Regions from separate parts of the Anaerostipes caccae L1-92 genome, predicted to be linked through region 1. Evidence: predicted binding sites of a transcription regulator. Region 1 holds the regulator's gene; each other region holds the start of a gene.
What was found. The regulator Rex, encoded in region 1, represses fermentation and respiration genes when NADH is low (regulators of the CRP and FNR family bind a similar motif). The targets are predictions, from matches to a motif close to ATTGTTAANTANTTAACAAT.
Positions count from the first base shown of each region.

Region 1 (4,561 bases):
AGCTTCTTTGTGTTGACTGCGTTCTCCGGCAGGCACATTTCTTCGTCAAGCTTTGTGCTTTCCGCTTCCAGTTCCTCGATTTCCTGTTCTATTTTTTTCAGGCGGTTTTCTCTTTTCCGACGCTTTGCGTCTTCTTCCTTTTGCTTCTGCCAGCTCAGCTTCGTATCGGATACAGACTCAGTTTCAGCGTTCTGTACCTTTTTCGTGCCTTCCTTCTCCTTTTCGATAAGATAGTGCTGGTAGTCGCCCGGATAAGAGTGCAGACCGTCTTTCGAAGAGAGTTCCAAAATTCTTGTGGCTGTCTTGTTGATAAAATAGCGGTCGTGAGACACGTAAAGAACCGTGCCTGTGTACTGGGACAGGGCGGATTCCAGGATTTCTTTGGAGTGAATGTCCAGGTGGTTGGTAGGCTCATCAAGAATCAGAAAATTGGCATGGGAAAGCATAAGTTTCGCAAGAGATACCCGTCCCTTTTCACCGCCGCTTAAGGAAGAAACAAGTTTAAAGACATCTTCTCCTTTAAAAAGGAAAGCAGCCAGTGTATTTCTGATTTTTGTGTTGGTCAGTTCCGGAAAGGAATCAGATATCTCCTCGAAGATTGTCTTATCCGGATGCAGGTTGTCCTGTGCCTGATCGTAATATCCGATGGAAACTTGGGAACCGAGCTTAATCAGTCCTTTGTTTTTGGCCATTTGTTTGCAGATGATTTTTAACATCGTAGTCTTGCCGGTTCCGTTGGCGCCGATCAATGCCACGCGCTCACCGCGGAATATTTCAAAATTTATATCGGAAAACAGCATATGCGGCCCGAAACTTTTTTCCAGATGTTCCACCGTTAAGACATCGTTTCCGCTGATCACCGACGGTTCGATGGCAAAGCGCATTTTTCCGTCGACTTCCACAGGCTTTTCGATCACATCAATTTTGTTCAGCATCTTTTCACGGCTCTCTGCCCGGCGGATGGATTTTTCCCGGTTAAATTGTTTTAGTTTTTCAATGACCGCCTTCTGGTGACGGATCTCCTGCTGCTGGTTTTCGTACTCCTTCAAGCGGATTGCCTTTACCTGATCCCTTTTTTTAATAAAAGAAGTGTAGTTGCCGTCAAAGAGCATCGCGTGCCCCGACTCAATCTCCATGACTTTGTTGACGATCTTGTCCAGGAAATACCGGTCATGGGAGACCAGGATGACAGCGCCCTCATAGTGGCTTAAATAGGTTTCCAGCCACTGGATCGAATCTACATCCAAATGGTTGGTAGGCTCATCCAGGAGAAGGATCTCTGGCTTCATCAGCAGGAGTTTTCCGAGAGCGACCCTTGTCTTTTGTCCTCCGGACAGAGTCTCGATTTTTTTTTGAAAGTCTTCCTCTTGAAACCCGAGTCCTTTTAAGATTCCTGTGATCTCACTTTTATAAGCAAAACCGTTTTTCTGTTCAAATAAATGAGTGGCCCTGGTGTATTCCTCCATCTTTTCTTCGAGCTCTGTGCCGCTTAAATGCTTCATCATATGCTCCAGAGAGCGGAGTTTTTTGTCCAGTTCGATCACATCCTGTTTTATGGTCAAAAGCTCTTCATAAATGGTGCGGGAAGAAGTATGGTCCTGATGCTGTGCGAGATAGCCGATATCGGCGTCCTTCTTTTTGTGGATCTCCCCGTCATCGGGTGTCATCTGATCCATGATGATCTTGAGCAGGGTGGACTTTCCGGCACCGTTTAAGCCGATGACGGCAAGCCGGTCCTTTTCATTGATATGAAAGGAAATTCCTTTCAGGACTTCCTGGTCGACAAATGTTTTATGTATATTCTGACAAGATAAAACCATAGTGCACTCCTTCAAAATTTCTAAGCTGTAAAAATTCTTTATAAGCATAACATAATTTCTGAAAAAACGCACTGAAAAGTTTGACAGATATTAGACAATCTTATATAATTTATTTAATTTGAGTAGTTAATAAAATAAGTGGGAGGGTAATAATGTCATCAATGGATAAGAATATATCACCGGCAGTTATAAAGAGATTACCTAGATATTACCGTTATTTGGGGGCTTTGAAAGCAAAAAATATTACGAGGATCTCATCCAAAGAGCTGAGCGAGAGGATGAAAGTAACTGCATCCCAGATCCGGCAGGACCTGAATAATTTTGGAGGTTTCGGGCAGCAGGGATACGGCTACAATGTAGAAAATCTTTACGTGGAGATCGGAAAGATTCTGGGACTTGACAAAAGCAATCAGATGATCATCGTCGGTGCCGGCAATCTGGGGCAGGCATTGGCCAATTATCAGGATTTTAACAATAACAGCATTGGTTTTCAGGTGATTGCGCTGTTCGATGTGAATCCGAAGCTGATCGGCATCACGGTGCACGGAGTGGAAGTGCACGATATTGACGATATGGAAGAGTTTATAAAGAATCATGAGATCAAGATTGCAGCCCTCACGCTTCCGCAGGACCAGGCGCCGAAGATTGCCAAAGATCTTGTATCGTGGGGCATCAAAGGATTTTGGAACTTTGCCCCTGTGGATCTCACGCTGCCGGACAGTGTGACCGTGGAGAATGTCCATTTGGCAGAAAGCCTCATGACGCTGACTTACAATATTCACAGCAGGGAAGACAGCGAAGGCGCGGAGTAAAGACGGGAGGAACGCCATGATTGTCGGTATAGGAACTGACCTGATAGAAATCGGGCGGGTACAGAAGATGGTGGAGAGAAAGAACCGCCTGAGCCGGATTTTTTCAGAAGAGGAACTGGCATGCGCAGGTTTAAACAGTACGACTCTTGCTGGTAATTTTGCAGTTAAAGAAGCCGTTTCCAAGGTATTTGGAACCGGCTTCTTCGGATTGGAGCCCTATGAGATCGGAGTGTTTCGGAATTCAAAAGGAGCACCTTATGTGAAACTCACAGGCAGAGCCGAAAAAATGGCATCAGATAGGAAGATTACGAAATTTCATGTGTCGGTTACGAACACAGGGGGGCTGGCACAGGCTTTTGTCATAGGAGAGTGTCTATGAAATATGTTTTAAAAAATCAGGAAATGCAGGATGTTGATAAGGAGACCATACAGAAGATAGGGATTCCTGGCCTGGTGCTGATGGAGAGGGCCAGCGAAAAAATTGCCCGAAGGCTCATGGAAACAGTCAGAAAAAATAACAGGATACTTTCTGTGGCAGGATGCGGAAATAACGGGGGAGATGCGCTGGCTGCGGCCAGAATCCTTCTGGAAGAAGGGTATTCAGTGGATTTTACAGTCGTAGGGGATCTGTCTCAGGCATCCGCAGACTTAAAGACGCAGTACGATATCCTTGCACGGCTTGGATATGAGCAAAAAGAAGAGATAGATTATGAGGATTATGACTGGATTTTGGAAGGACTGTTTGGCGTAGGCCTTTCCAGAGAGGTATCGGGGACATACCGTACTGCTGTGGAAAGGATTAATGGAAGCGGAGCTAAAGTCATGTCAGTCGATATTCCCTCCGGAATCAGCGGGGATACGGGAAAAGTCCTCGGATGCGCCGTAAAATCAGACGCTACGGTGACCTTCGGCGGTCCCAAGGCAGGACATCTGCTCTATCCGGGAAAAGAATATGCGGGCCGGCTGTATGTAGAAAAGATCGGTTTCTTTGATTCTGTTTTGAAGAAACATGCAGGGGGCTTCACATACGATAGGAAAGATTTAGAAAGACTTCCGGGCCGTTTTGCGGATTCTCACAAGGGCACCTATGGAAAAGTCCTGATCATAGCAGGAAATGAGACGATGTCTGGGGCTGCTTATTTTTCGGCAAAGAGTGCCCTGCGCATGGGCAGCGGACTGGTAAAGGTGATCTCCTGCGAAGCCAACCGTCCGATTCTGCAGTCCATGCTTCCGGAAGTGCTGTTCGGGACATATGAGGATGTAAAAGATGCCCTCGAATGGTGTGACTGTATCTTATTCGGACCCGGAATGGGAGTCTCAGAGCGGACCAAAGAATTATTAGAAGAAGTTTTACAGCGCGGAACGAAGCCTCTTTTGCTGGATGCGGACGGCCTGAATACGGTCAGCCGTTATGGAATGGAGATCGATCATCCGGGAGGGTGCGTTTTCACACCGCATCTTCTGGAAGCTGCAAGGCTCCTTGGAATATCCGCAGAGCAGGTGAAAGAAACTCTGACGGATGCGGGACAGAAGCTTTCGGACAGATTCCGCGCCACTGTTGTGCTGAAAGATGCGGCAACGCTTGTAGTGTCAGGCAGCCGGCCTGTTTATTATAACAGCAGCGGAAACAACGGAATGGCCACAGGGGGGAGCGGCGATGTCTTAAGCGGCATGATCGCAAGCCTCCTAGGGAGAGGCATGGAATGTTCTGAGGCTGCCGCCCTTGGTGTCTATATCCATGGGCTTGCAGGAGACCATGCCGCAGAAATTTCTGGACACAACAGCATGCTGGCATCAGACATCATTGAGTCAATCAGCAGTATTTTAGGAGGAATCAGCGATGAATCAGTATTATAGGGTATACGCAGCCATTGATCTGGATGCGGTCTGCCATAATATCAGTGAGATAAAAAAACTTGTGGGGCCGGA
Region 1 covers NZ_AP023027.1:2,016,923-2,021,483, reverse strand. The annotation lists gene ANCC_RS09940 (ABC-F family ATP-binding cassette domain-containing protein) at 1-1,820, opposite strand, end outside; gene ANCC_RS09935 (redox-sensing transcriptional repressor Rex) at 1,973-2,632, shown strand; gene acpS (holo-ACP synthase) at 2,649-3,011, shown strand; gene ANCC_RS09925 (bifunctional ADP-dependent NAD(P)H-hydrate dehydratase/NAD(P)H-hydrate epimerase) at 3,008-4,489, shown strand; gene alr (alanine racemase) at 4,473-4,561, shown strand, end outside.

Region 2 (4,561 bases), 440 kb from region 1:
TGTTCGGCATCTGATTGACCTCATATTTTTTCATCAGTGCATTCACACCGGATTTGGAAACAGGGTCTAAATCTTTACCGATGGCAGGCATCATCTCTACGATGCTCACCTCTGCGCCTTTTGGTGCGAAATATTCTACCACATCCAGTCCCACGGCACCGCCTCCGATGACAGCAACCTTTTTGCCTGTGCAGTCTTCCGGATAGTCAGCCAGATGATTGATCATGCCGGAAATAGAGGCAACCTTGGAGCCTTCTTTGTCGATATGGTCGTGAAGACCTTTAATCGGCGGAAGCAGAGGATTGGATCCTGTGGCGTTGACGATGATATTCGGGTGCAGAGCCTTGATCATCGGCAGTGTGGCTTCCTGTCCCTTGAAAATAAACAGGTTGTTTAATTTAGAAGCTCTTACCTGAAGGTAGTGAGGGAAATCAGCCAGACGTTTCTTGTCAGGAATCTTAGAGATTTCTACAGAAAGTCCTCCCAAATGATCTTCTTTTTCCAATAAGAATGTTGTACATCCTACTTCCGCAGCCGTACATGCGGCTTCCAGACCGGCAGTACCGCCTCCGATCACGACAACGTTGCATGGTTTGTTGATTTTATGCTTTTTATAATCGGCACCATCATTTACTGTAGGATTGATCGTACAGCGGATCGGCCGGTTGACTCCGATTCGGTTTCCTGCACATCCGATGTTGCAGGAGATGCATTTCCTTAATTCATCTTCGTGCCCTGTGGCAACCTTTTTCACCCAGCACGGATCTGCGATGAGACCGCGTCCCATACCGATGATGTCAGCATCTCCGCGGGCAAGAATATCATCTGCAACACGAGGATCACGAATATTACCCATCGTCACACATGGTTTTCCGTATTTTTCTTTGACAGCCTTTGCCATATAAGATCTCCAGCCGTCCTCTAAGTAATTGGCGTCGATCTGATACTGGATGGAACCGTTTAATCCCGCAGAAACATCGAAAACATCGGCTTCTTCCTGGAAATACTGGAGGTAGTCCAAAGTATCATCCAGGGTATTTCCATGTTCCATAAACTCGTCGGCACTTAAGCGGACGAAAATCGGGAACATCGGTCCAACCTGTTTTCTGACTTCCTCTAAGACCAGTCTTGCGAATCTGGCTCTGTTTTCCGGAGAACCTCCGAATTCATCGGTTCTGACGTTTGTCGTAGGAGATAAGAACTGACTGATCAGGTAGGAATGTCCCGCATGAATCTCAATGCAGTCAAATCCTGAAGCCTGTGCGCGTGCAGCGGCCTCACCATATTTTTTAACAATCGCGTAAATCTCATCTTTTGTGAGCGGACGAGGAATTTCTCCGCCTGCCTTAGACGGAATATCTGAAGCAGACACCGGCTGCATATTCGTACGCTTAGACTGAGCGGACGCACCTGCATGGTTTAGCTGTAATCCGATACATGCACCGTGAGAATGAACGGTCTCACAGAGCTTAAAGAAGCGGGGCATGTAATTGTCATGGTCGATTCTGATCTGAGTCGTACCGTTTGAGCCGAGAGGGGAATCTACGCTGGCATTTTCCACCATAATAAGGCCGACACCGCCTTTTGCCCTCTGTTCGTAATAATTGATATGGAGAAAACTCATCTCTCCGGTCTGTTCTCCATAGTTAGTTCCCATCGGTGTCATCATGATGCGGTTTTTCATCGTCATGTTTTTGATTGTCAGCGGACTGAAAATATTTTTATAATTGCACTTCATTGTGTACCCTCCAAAAGATTATCGATTTCTAATTAGGGTTGTTATCATTGCATTTGGGTGATTTGTAATGATAAGTTCATTATAAAGCAAAGATAATTATTTAACAAATTGATATTTTTTAAAGAATTAATAGCTTTTGTCTATTGTTTTTTTTTACGAAGCCGATAAATTTCTCTACCGCAGGAATCATAATGTTATTTTTCAGGTACGCCATGTAGACGGTGTGATAAGGTTTGACGTTGCTTAAGTGAAGAATTTCCACGTCATATTCCCTCAGCGATTCCACATGGGCCACAAAGCCGACACCGAAGTTTTCGGCTACGAGAGCAGCAATGGCATTTTCGTCGGAGGTTTCAAATGCAATCTCAGGTTCCATCCGGTTCTGCCGGTAGATGGAATTTGTATACTGCCCCAGACCGGAGGTGCGGTCATATCCTATAACAGGATAGGACAGAAGATCTTCCAGCAGAACTTCTTTTTTATGTTTCAAGGGGTGCTCCAGCGGCGTGATGACAACCATCTCCTGATTGATGACCGGGACGAATTCGATCTCAGGCTCATTGGATACGTACGAGCCGAAGATGACGTCATATTTTTCGGATTTCAGATCACGGAGCATTTTGTTGGTGATTTCCTGCGTCATAGAAAAGGTGATATTGCTGGAATCTTCCGAATCCAGGAAACTGCGTACGAGGTGGGGAATATACGATTTGGCGAGGGGAAACACGTAGGCCAGGTCGATGTGGCCTCCTTTGGCGTTGGCCAGAGCCTTCATTTTGTCCTCGGCAATCTTTACTTCTTCGAGTATTTTATTAACATGTTCTAAAAAGATCTTGCCGTACTTGGTCAGCTCGATGTTTCTTCCGTTTTTCCGAAAGAGAGGAAGCCCCAGTTCCTCTTCTAAATTGGCGATGGAGCGGCTCAGACTGGGCTGGGATACATTCAATTCTCTGGCTGCCTGGTGATAATGCTGCAGGGTTGCGATTTTTTGAAAATATGAAAGCTGGTTTAGATTCATAGAGATTACCTCATTTCTGTGGAAAGTGCAGTGCTATATATATAAGGAAGCATAACATGAATGATAGCAAAATACTATTAAAAAGTATTAAAAGATGTATTAGAAGTATCAATAAGATCCGTGTATAATAGTTTTTGTAAGGTTGTTAAAAAATTAACTTTTGGGTGAAGAAACAACAGGGTAAGTAAAAAAGGAGAATGACACATGGCAGAGAGAATCACAGGACATACAGAATTGATCGGGCTGATGGCATATCCGATCAGACATTCCAGCTCACCGGCAATGCACAATGAAGCATTTGCCACATTAGGACTTGACTATGCATATTTGGCGTTTGAAGTTGACAATGACACATTAGAGGATGCGGTAAAAGGACTGCGCGCCTTGAAACTGAAAGGTTCCAACGTTTCTATGCCGAACAAGACAGTCGTAGGCAAATACTTAGATAAGCTTTCACCGGCAGCAGAAATGGCCGGAGCGGTCAACACGATCGTCAATGAAGACGGAGTTTTGACAGGACATATCACCGACGGAATCGGCTACATGCAGTCACTGAAAGACAATGACATCGATGTGATCGGTAAAAAAATGACAATCACAGGGGCAGGCGGAGCAGCAACGGCAATCGAAATCCAGGCGGCATTAGACGGTGTCAAAGAAATGTCAATCTTTAATATTAAAGATAAGTTCTGGGAGAACGCGGAGAAAACTGTTGAGAAAATTCGTGCAAACACAGACTGTATCGTAAATCTTTATGATCTTGATGATAAAGATAAATTAAAAGAAGAGATTGCAGACAGCTATCTGTTCGCACAGGCAACAGGTGTGGGAATGAAACCTTTAGAGGGACAGTCAGTAATCCCTGACGCGTCATTCTTACGTCCGGACTTGATTGTCACTGATACAATTTATGCACCGAGAGAGACTGCACTTCTAAAGATGGCAAAAGAAGCCGGATGCAAGACAATGAACGGTCTTGGTATGATGCTGTTCCAGGGAGACGCTGCATTCCACTTGTGGACTGGAAAACATATGCCGATCGATCACATGAAAGAAGTGTTGGATATTAAATACGACTAAACTTAGAGAGGAAATTTGAGAGGAATCAATTATGAACAAAAAATATTATCCCAGTGCGTTTATCTTATATTTAAATTATTTTATCCATGGTATCGGAGCATCTGTCTTAGGACAGGTGGCAGTAAAAGAAACCCTGGTAAAACAGTGGGGAGCATCAGACATCGGCCTTGTTACAATGGTAGCTGCCGCATTAGGATTGGGAAGGCTGATTGCCCTTCCGTTTGCAGGACCTCTTTCTGATAAGCTGGGAAGAAAAGTTGCATCCATTATCGGCGCAGGCTCCTATGCGATCTTTTTCTTAGGACTTGCCATGTCACCGAATATGACCGTTGCATATATCGCGGCAATTCTGGGAGGTATCGCAAACTCTTTCCTTGACACAGGCGTTATTCCGGCATGTGTTGAGATTCTCGCACCGAGATCCAGTATGGCAACGATGCTTACCAAGTTTTCAATCTCCTGTTCACAGCTGTTAATGCCGTTTATGATCGGTGCTATCGTTGGAGCAAACCTTTCCTTAAATGTATTATTATACGTATGCGGTGCTGCCATCGCTATCATCGGAGTGCTCGTTTTATTCGCGCCTCTTCCGAAAATGGAAACAGCAGGCGGAGCAAAATCTTCTCTGATCCAGGATATCAAACACGCAAACTTCTCACTGGAAAGCATTGCGCTGATCATCATCGGATTTACAGGAACAGCAACATTCCAGCTCTGGCTGAACT
Region 2 covers NZ_AP023027.1:1,573,707-1,578,267, forward strand. The annotation lists gene ANCC_RS07715 (oxidoreductase) at 1-1,738, opposite strand, end outside; gene ANCC_RS07720 (LysR family transcriptional regulator) at 1,857-2,756, opposite strand; gene ANCC_RS07725 (shikimate dehydrogenase) at 2,961-3,836, shown strand; gene ANCC_RS07730 (MFS transporter) at 3,868-4,561, shown strand, end outside.
Region 2: ANCC_RS07725 (shikimate dehydrogenase) is a predicted target of Rex. The motif match lies at 2,898-2,917, and genes of this name have one in related genera.

Region 3 (4,561 bases), 680 kb from region 1:
GTTTAATATCATCGGAAAGCCCGACGATCTTGCTGACCTTTACTCCCTGCTCCGGCTGAAGTTCAAACCTGGTAACAGACGGCCCGCAGCTGATGTCCGTAATCGTCACATTGACGCCGAAGTTTCTCAGCGTCTGCTCCAGCTTCAGGGCTGTCTTTTTAAGTTCTGCCTGACTGTTTCCTCCGGCCTTCTTTCCCTTTTTCAGCAGAGTCACCGGCGGAAACACATAATCTCCCTCCTCCAGCGCAGAAGGATGTATGGAAATCTCCGGTATAGGTTCAGGCTCTGATTTCTCTCTGTTCACAAAAGATCTTTTGCCCGGCTTCAGCTCCGGCTCCTCCGGCAGTACTTCCTCATCGGGCTGTCCGATCATCTCGTCCAGATCAAACGGCTTGTCCGGTTCTTTTGCCGGCTCTTCCGGCATCAGAGTAAGGTCATCCAGTACCTTTGACTGTTTCTCTCTCCTTTTCAGCTTTAAGTCTGGAAGCTTTGGAGTCTTGATTCCTGATGCCTGCCTGTCCTCTTTTTCTTTTGGCTTTCTCTTATCAGCTGTTTTGGTCTTCTTTCCTGAAGTCCGTTCGGGTGCAAAAAATGCTGCCACACGCTTTACAAAGGAGAGCAGTGATCTCTCAGTAATCAGTATCATAGAAATTGCTGTCAAAAAAAATACGACAACATAACTTCCTGCCAGTCCCAGCTCCTTATACAGAAAAGAAGCGATGACACCTCCGACCACTCCGCCTCCCGCATGATGTTCCGATCCGTACCGGTACAACACTGCTGCATCAGACATACGGATGTCTGTCGCCATCTGCCATATCGCCGCAGTCATACACAGGAGCAGAACAATAAAAAAAGACTTCTTTGCCGAGATGCTGCTATACTGATTGGAGATCAGCAGAAGGATCATGATCAATATAACAATAGGAGCAGCATAGTGAACACCGCCCAGCACTCCGAACAGCGCGGAACTTACCGTGTTTCCCACTTTTCCGCAGAGTCTGAAATTACTCAAAAATAAAAAAAGACAAACTGCAAAACTTAACAGAACCGCAATTTCCTGATAGAACCCTGCAAAGTCTTTTTGCTTTTTCTTCTTTCGTGCTGTGTTTCTTCTCTTTCTTTTTTTTGCTGCCATTCTTCTGGAATCTCTTTTCTTCTTATATTTAATACTCAACAACCCTTCATCAAAAGAGTTATATGACTATTTTACAATTAACCTAAATAAATGTAAAGAGCCTGGACAGAACTCTTTGGTTCCGTTCAGACTCTTTTGTATCTTTGAAATATAATGAATATCAGTATTTTGCTGTCTCAGGCGGAATGAACTGCTCTGCTTCATTCACGAACTTCTTAACCTGTACACCCGCTTTGACTACCGGGATATTGGTTCCGGCTCCGGCAACGCATCCTCCCGGACATCCCATTCCTTCGATCAGGTACCCGTTCTTCTTGCCGGCTTTTGCCTGAAGAAGCATCTTCTTGCATTCTGCGAGTCCTTCCACATGGTCAATCTTCACATCCACTCCCGGATGGTATTCTTTTACGCATGCTTCAATAGCCGCGGCAACACCGCTTGCGACTGCATATCCGCGTCCTGCACCGAACGCATCGTTCATCTCGACTTCCTTGTCGTAAGTACTGAAATCAATATCCTTGGCGGTAAACATGCCGTCCAATTCTTCAAATGTAATGACAAAATCCACTTCACTTCTGACAGACTTTCTGGAAGCTTCCAGTTTTTTAGCCACACAAGGACCGACGAATACGATTTTTGCGTTCTTGTTGGTCTGTCTTGCGGCTCTGGCTGTCGCCACCATCGGGGTCAGTGAATTTGAAATCTGGTCGATCAGTTCAGGGAAGTACTTTTTCCCGAGCATAGACCAGGACGGACAGCAGGAGGTCAAAAGGAACGGCACCTCTCCTGTAGCAACTCCATGTGCATAGTGATCCGCTTCTTCCAGGGCACCTGCATCCGCTCCCACTGCCACTTCCCATACGTCGGCAAATCCGATCTCCAGCAGTGCGGCCTTCACCTTGGCAGGGGTTGCCTTCGGCCCAAACTGTCCAACAAAAGCAGGGGCCAGGATGGCGATGACTTCGTTGCCTTCATTCATGGCTTTGATCAGCTGGTAGATCTGTGACTTGTCTGCAATGGCTCCAAACGGACAGTTGACCATGCACATGCCGCAGGATACACATTTGTCAGGATTAATGGTAGCACGTCCTGCATAATCAGTCTCGATCGCTCCCACGCCACAGGCTACTTCACACGGCCTTTTTCTCTCATGGATCGCACTGTATGGGCATACTTTCTGGCACTGTCCGCACTTAATGCACTTTTCCTGATCAATGTAGGAATATCCGTCCACAAAACTGATTGCATTTTTCGGACATACTTCCATACATGGATGTGCCATACATCCCTGACACTCTCCTCCTACAATGAATGCTCTGTCCTTGCAGGCGTTGCATGCTGCCGGGATCACCTGCAGAAGCGGCGGCTCGTAGTATTTTTCAGCAATGTTGCTCTGTTTGATTCCTTTTGTTATTCTTGCAGGCTTATCAGCAGGTCTTAAAGACATCCCCATGGCAAGACGGATTCTCTCTCCTACCACTGCCCTTTCACGATAAATACTGTCGCGGTATGTCGGCAGCTCACCTTTCACTAATTCGTACGGCAGATCCTCGATTTCTTCAAGGTCTCTTTGTTCATAGGCAAATTTAGCAATCTCTGTAAATACCTTTTTTCTGATCTCTCGGACCGGGGTCTCAATTCCTCTCATAGCTCCTCCTTTAATGTTCGTTAAAATAAAAACAATCTATTATCATTCTACACTACTTTTACCCGAAATTAAAGGATTTTTTTGCTTTTTTTGTACTTTATTCTGTACACCGGAACCCCCGGTTTTTTCTCAGTTTTCCGAGGTATTTTGTATGAGTTCCTTAAGCTTTGCAAAGGCCTCGCTCATGCCCCCGATTTCATTGATCAGGCCCAGTTCCACCGCCTGTTCTCCCTCAAGTACGGTTCCTGCGTCTTTCACCTGTTCTCCGATGTGCAGCATCAGTTCTTCCACCTTATCCTCCGCAATGTCAGAGTGATCGCTGATGAATCTGGTAATACGGTCCTGAATCTTCTCAATATTACGGTAGCTTTGAAGCACACCGATGAAGGTTCCGCTGGAGCGCACCGGATGGATCATCATTGTTGCACTTTTAACAATAAATGAATAGTCAGAAGAGACTGCAAGAGGCACTCCGATGGAATGGCTCCCTCCCAATACAAGCGTTACCGTTGGTTTACTCAGGGAAGCAATCATTTCCGCAAGGGCAAGCCCACATTCCACATCCCCTCCAACCGTATTGAGCAGAATCAGTATCCCCTTGATATCGTCAGAGTACTCTGCTTTGGCAAGCGCAGGGATCATATGCTCATATTTGGTTGTCTTGGAGTTCTGCGGGGACAGCTGATGCCCCTCGATCTCTCCTATGACCGTCATGACATGAATCCCGCCCAGGTCCAGTTCTCCGGTATCTCTTATCTCATTTCTTTGATCTTCATTCATATCGAAATCCTCACTTTGATTTAATAAAAAGGAAGAAGCGCAGTGCTTCTCCCTTTTATTGTCTGTCATTATGAGTAAGATTATTCTTCTTCGATTTCAAAAGATACAAGCAGATCTTCCTGATTGACCTGTTCGCCTTCATTAACGTAGATCTTATCCACCTTTCCGTTAACTTTGGATACGACGGTGGTTTCCATCTTCATTGCTTCCACGGTAAGAAGCGGCATATTCACAGTTACCGGATCTCCCTCTTTTACGAGGACTTTTCCGACGGTTCCAGGAATTGTTGAGCCTAAATGTCCCGGATTGCTCTTATCCGCTTTGATCCTGTGGTCGGCCTTGACTTCCAGGTTGCGGTCTAAGATCTTCACTTCACGCATGGAACCGTTGACCTCGAATTCCAGCAGACGGTATCCGTTCTCATCGGGTTCTGACATATCCACAAACTTGATGATCAAATCTTTTCCTTCTCCGATGGTCAGTGTCGTCTCCTCACCCTTTCTCAGCCCGTAGAAATACACATGGCTTTCCAGCCTTGTGACGTCATTGTAAGCCTCAAAATGTCTGCAGTAATCCTCATATACTTTCGGATACATCGCATAGCTGATGGCTTTGCGGTGAAGCGTCTTTTCGTCTTCCATTGTATCAATATAAAAGAACTCTTTGAGCCCTTTCTTGATCTGATCGAAATCTTCCGGAGGAATCAGGCTTCCCGGACGGACGGTGATCGGCTCTTTGCCTTTCAGCACGATAGCCTGAAGTTCTTTCGGGAATCCGCCTTCCGGCTGTCCGATCATTCCTTCAAAATATTCGACTACGGAATCAGGATAAGATAATCCTCTGCCCTCTGTCAGAATATTTTCTTTGGTCAGACCGTTTTTAAACATAAAGATGGCAAAGTCTCCGACGACTTTAGAGGAAGGCGTAACTTTTACAATATTTCCAAGCAGATCATTGGCATCTTTGTACAGACTCTTGATCTCCTCAAAATCCTC
Region 3 covers NZ_AP023027.1:1,340,532-1,345,092, reverse strand. The annotation lists gene ANCC_RS06565 (DNA translocase FtsK) at 1-1,138, opposite strand, end outside; gene ANCC_RS06560 (4Fe-4S dicluster domain-containing protein) at 1,299-2,786, opposite strand; gene ANCC_RS06555 (ClpP family protease) at 2,916-3,566, opposite strand; gene ANCC_RS06550 (pyruvate carboxylase) at 3,647-4,561, opposite strand, start outside.
Region 3: ANCC_RS06560 (4Fe-4S dicluster domain-containing protein) is a predicted target of Rex. The motif match lies at 2,803-2,822, and genes of this name have one in related genera.